2 regions of the Diaphorobacter sp. MNS-0 genome follow, and region 2 is predicted to be linked to the other one. Evidence: riboswitches for the same ligand, from Rfam matches in the RefSeq annotation. Region 2 holds a riboswitch; the other holds the start of a gene.
What was found. Region 2 has a riboswitch for glycine ahead of gcvT (glycine cleavage system aminomethyltransferase GcvT). Riboswitches for the same ligand answer to the same signal wherever they lie in the genome.
Positions count from the first base shown of each region.

Region 1: another riboswitch for glycine. It lies ahead of K2L43_RS17130 (D-amino acid dehydrogenase); the one in region 2 lies ahead of gcvT (glycine cleavage system aminomethyltransferase GcvT).

Region 1 is NZ_CP080761.1:3,611,566-3,613,955, forward strand. It holds gene K2L43_RS17120 (NAD(P)-binding domain-containing protein) at 1-76, shown strand, start outside; gene K2L43_RS17125 (peroxidase-related enzyme) at 73-1,185, shown strand; glycine riboswitch at 1,357-1,468, shown strand; gene K2L43_RS17130 (D-amino acid dehydrogenase) at 1,562-2,390, shown strand, end outside.
Region 2 is NZ_CP080761.1:2,089,155-2,091,544, reverse strand. It holds gene gcvT (glycine cleavage system aminomethyltransferase GcvT) at 1-794, opposite strand, end outside; glycine riboswitch at 839-953, opposite strand; glycine riboswitch at 973-1,065, opposite strand; gene K2L43_RS10005 (TRAP transporter large permease) at 1,072-2,349, opposite strand.

The DNA.
Region 1 (2,390 bases), 1.5 Mb from region 2:
CTATGCCGAGCCCGAACTGCTCGGCGACGAATGGACGCCCGCCGACACCTCCCAACGCATCCTGCCTTCGCCATGACCGACACCATCGACCAGCTCGCCCGTTTGGGCCATGCCCCCCATGCCCAGGCCGCGCGCCAACAGCGCGCCAAGGCCATCACCGCCACCCAGGCCTGCGAAGACCTGCTGCTCGCGCCAGCACTGCCCGGGGGCCTGGCGCTGGCCGAGCGCCTGTCCGTGGCCCAGGCCGTGGCGGCCGCCAGCGGCGTGGCAACGCTGGCCGACCATTACGGCGCGCGCCTGGCCGGCCTGCCCGCCCCCGCGGCGGATGCCCGCTGGCAAGCCATCACGCATTTCACGCAGCTGCTGGCCACGCAGCCCGCTGCGGCCGACCGCGCGGCCCTGCTCGCCCTGCCCCAGGCGGGCCTCGCCACGCCGGACGTGGTGCTGCTCGCGCAGCTCATCGGCTTCGTGGCCTACCAGGCGCGGTTGGTGGCCGGCGTGGCGGCGCTGGCCGCCCTCGGCCCCGCGGGCACCGCAGCCAAGCCGGTCGCTGCCGCCACAACGCCAGAAGCGCCCTTCGTGCACCCCGCCAACCTGCCCCCGCCCGGCGAGCCGCTGCGCCTGGCCGGCTACACCAGCGAGACGCTGGACTGGAAGGCCTGGCTGCCCGTAGTGGACCCCGCCACCGCCAGCGCCGAGCAGAACGCCGTGCTGGACGCAAGCCACCCCAAGGCACGCACGTCGGACTTCTACCTCGTGCTGGCGCACCAGCCCCGCGTGCTGGCCGAGCGCTCAGAGGCGTTCAACGCCATCATGTATGCGCCTGGCGGCCTGCCGCGCGCCGAGCGCGAGGTGGCCACCACCGTGGTCTCGCGCATCAACGGCTGCGTGTACTGCGCGTCGGTGCATGCGCAGCGCTTCGAGCAGCTGGCCAAGCGCAACGACGTGATCGCGCAGATCTTCACCGACCCCGACAGCGCCGGCACCAACGCCCGCGAGCGCGCCCTGGCGCAGGCCAGCGCCGCGCTCACGCGCGCGCCCGGTGCATTCGGGCCGCAGCACCTCGCGCCGCTGCGCGCCGCGGGCCTGAGCGACCTGGAAATCCTGGACACGGTGCACGCCGCCGCGCTGTTCGCCTGGGCCAACCGCCTCATGCTCAACCTGGGCGAAGCGGTCTACCCCTGAGCATGCACCCAGCGCCCCGCCCTGAGAGCGTGTTCATGGTCTGAGGGTTAGCCCGCTGGGGGCGCCGCGCCCGGGCCGCTACGATGGCCGGCGCAGGAGAGCAAACGGCCATGTGCCGTTTCACCGAAGGCGCAAACTCCCATACACGCTCAGGTTCCGTACTGCACACCCACACAGCCGTCTGGAGAGCCGCCACGCCCGCCGTGGCGCACCGAAGGAGCAAGTGCCGCGCACGGTCCCGCGCGGCATGAATCTCTCAGGTACCAAGGACAGGGGGAGCGGCAGCCAGGCCATGTCGCGCCCGCTGTTCGCTATTCATTCAATAGCTGCTCGCGCTTGCCCTGCCTGCGCAAACCTTGAAAAAGGCTTGTAAACCATGCGCGTGATCGTTCTGGGCGCCGGCGTCGTCGGCACCACCTCTGCGTACTTCCTCCAGCAACTCGGCCACGAGGTCACCGTCATCGACCGGCAGGCTGTGCCCGGTGCGGAAACCAGCTTCGCCAACGGCGGCCAGATCTCGGTCAGCCACGCCGAGCCCTGGGCCAACCCCGGCGCGCCGCTCAAGGTGCTGCAGTGGCTGGGCAAAGAGGATGCGCCGCTCTTGTTTCGCTTGCGCGCGGACATGCGCCAGTGGCTTTGGGGCCTGCAATTCCTGCGCGAATGCACGCCCGCGCGCACGCGCCACAACATCGAGCAGATCGTGAGCCTGGGCAGCTACAGCCGCAGCACGCTGCAGCAACTGCGCACCGACACGGGCCTGCAGTACGACCAGCGCACGCAGGGCATCCTGCACTTCTACACCAGCGCCCAGGAGTTCGACGCCGCGCTGGCGCCCGCCGAGCAGATGCGTGCGCTGGGCTGCCACCGCCGCGTGGTGGATGCCGACGAGGCCGTGCGCATCGAGCCAGCCCTGGCCCACGTCCGCCCGCAGCTGGCGGGCGCCACCTACACGGCGGAGGACGAGTCCGGCGACGCCCACCTGTTCACGCGCGCGCTGGCCGGCGTGGCCCAGGCCGCGGGCGTGCAATTCCGCCTGGGCTGCCACATCACCGCGCTGCACCCGGCGGGCGGCGCCATCGACCATGTGGAGATCACCAACGAGGCCGGCGGCTACGAGCGCTTGCGCGGCGACGCCTACGTGCTGGCGCTGGGCGCATTCACCCCGCTGCTGGCCCAGCCCCTGGGCCTGCGCCTGCCCATCTACC
Region 2 (2,390 bases):
GTACGGCGCACCTTCTGGATGGCCCAGTTCAGGCCGGCTTCGGGTGGGGTGGTAGTGGTGTCGATGTCGTTGCCATATAGGCACAAGCCGGCTTCCAGGCGCAGCGAATTGCGTGCGCCCAGGCCGATGGGCTTGACCTCGGGCTGGGCCAGCAGCGTGCGCGCCAGGGCCTCGGCCTGCGTGGCGGGCACCGAGATCTCGAAGCCGTCCTCTCCGGTGTAGCCGCTGCGCGTCACGAAGCACTGCGCCCCCGCGATGTCGAAATGCCCGCCGGTCATGAACACCAGTTTGTCCACGCCTGGTGCCAGACGCGCGAGCACCGCAGCCGCCTGTGGGCCCTGCAGCGCGAGCAGGGCCTGGTCGGGCATGGGAATCACCTGGCAGCGTTGGCCGATGCGCTCCTGGATGTGGGCAATGTCGCCCACCTTGCAGGCGCCGTTGACGATCACGAAGAGCTCGTCCTGCGCCATGCGGAAGAACATGAGGTCGTCGATGATGCCGCCCTCGTCATTGAGGAGCAGGCCGTAGCGCTGCTTGCCCACGGGCAGGTCGACCACGTCCACGGGCGTCAGCGTCTCGAACGCGGCAGCGGCGTCAGGGCCGACCAGCTTGAGCTGCCCCATGTGCGACACGTCGAACAGGCCGGCCGCCGTGCGCGTGTGGTGGTGCTCGGCCATCAGGCCCATGGGGTATTGCACGGGCATGGAGTAGCCGGCGAAGGGCACCATGCGGGCGCCCAGTTCGATGTGCAGGGCGTTGAGGGGAGTGGTGAGCAGGTCGGACATGGCGGACATGGCAATGGGCGAAGGCAAATGGTGGAGCGATCTCTCGATCGCCGATTTGCCCCGCTGTCCGCTTTACCTGAGAGATTCACCCCGCCTGCATGGCATGTCGCGGGGCTTGCTCCTTCGGTGGGCCGCATGCTGCTGCGGCCTCTCTCCAGCAAGGGAAACACCCGCATCCCTGCGGGCGTGTCGCCAGTCCTTTTGCCTGAGCGTTCGGCTGCTGCCTGCGCCTTCGGCGGCCCGGCCCTGAGGGGCGCGGACTCTCTCCTGACGGGACGGATTCTATCTATTTTGCGTACACGAGATCACGCAGGGCCAATGAAAGCGATGGCACGTAGGTGATGACCAGGAGGCACAGCAGGACCACGCCCACGAACGGCAGCAGGTGGGCGACGATGCGATCCAGAGAGATGCGCGCCACCGTGCACGCCGCGAACAGGTTCACGCCGAAGGGTGGCGTGATCATGCCGAGCGCCAGGTTCACCACCATGATCAGCCCGAAGTGCACCGGGTCCACGCCGAAGTGCTGGGCCACCGGCGCCAGGATCGGCGCCAGCACGATGATGGCGGCGCTGGTCTCGATGAACATGCCGATCACGAACAGCGCGGCATTCACGCCCAGCAGGAACAGCGCGGGCGACTGCAGCACCTCCTGCAGCCAGCGGCCGATGGCGTCCGGCACGCCAGCGCGCGTGATGAGGAAGGCAAACAGGCCCGCATTGGCAATGATGAACATGATCACCGCCGACGAGATGGCCGACTTGCGTAGGATGGCGAACAGGTCCGCGACGCGGATCTCGCGGTAGATCAGCATGCCCACCACCAGCGCGTAGAACACGGCCACGGCAGAGGCCTCGGTGGGCGTGAACACGCCGCCGTAGATGCCGCCCAGGATGATGACTGGCATCAGCAGTGCCCAGCCCGCCTGCAGCAGCGCGCGGCCGAAGGGCATGCGCCCGTCGCCGTCATGCTTGCCCCAGCCCTTGTACTTGCAATACACCCAGACGAACAGCATCAGCGCACCGCTGATCAGGATGCCGGGGCCGAAGCCGGCGATGAACAGCTCGCCGATCGATACCTCGGCCGCCACGCCGTACAGGATCATGGGGATCGACGGCGGGATGATCACACCCAGCTCGGCACTGGTGGCCTGCAGCGCGGCCGCGTAGCTGGTGGGGTAGCCATGCTTGATGAGCGCAGGAATCAGGATGGCGCCGATGGCGAACGTGGTCGCCACCGATGACCCTGAGACGGCCGCGAAGATCATGCAGGTGAGCACGCAGGTCATGGGCAGGCCGCCCTGCACGCCGCCCACGATGCTCTTGGCAAACTCCACGAGCCGGCGCGAAATACCGCCGGTCTCCATGAGGTTGCCCGCCAGGATGAAGAACGGAATGGCTGCGAGCGGAAACTTGTTGATGGAGGCGAACATCTCCTTCACGGAGATCAGCATGTTGGCGTTCGCCACTTGTATGCCCAGGATGGAGGCCAGCCCGATGGAGACGGCCACGGAGATGGTGAGCGCGAAGCACAGCACCATGGTGGAGATCATGACCGTGGTCATAGGGCCCCCACGCGCGTCATTTCATGTACCCGCCGCCCCCC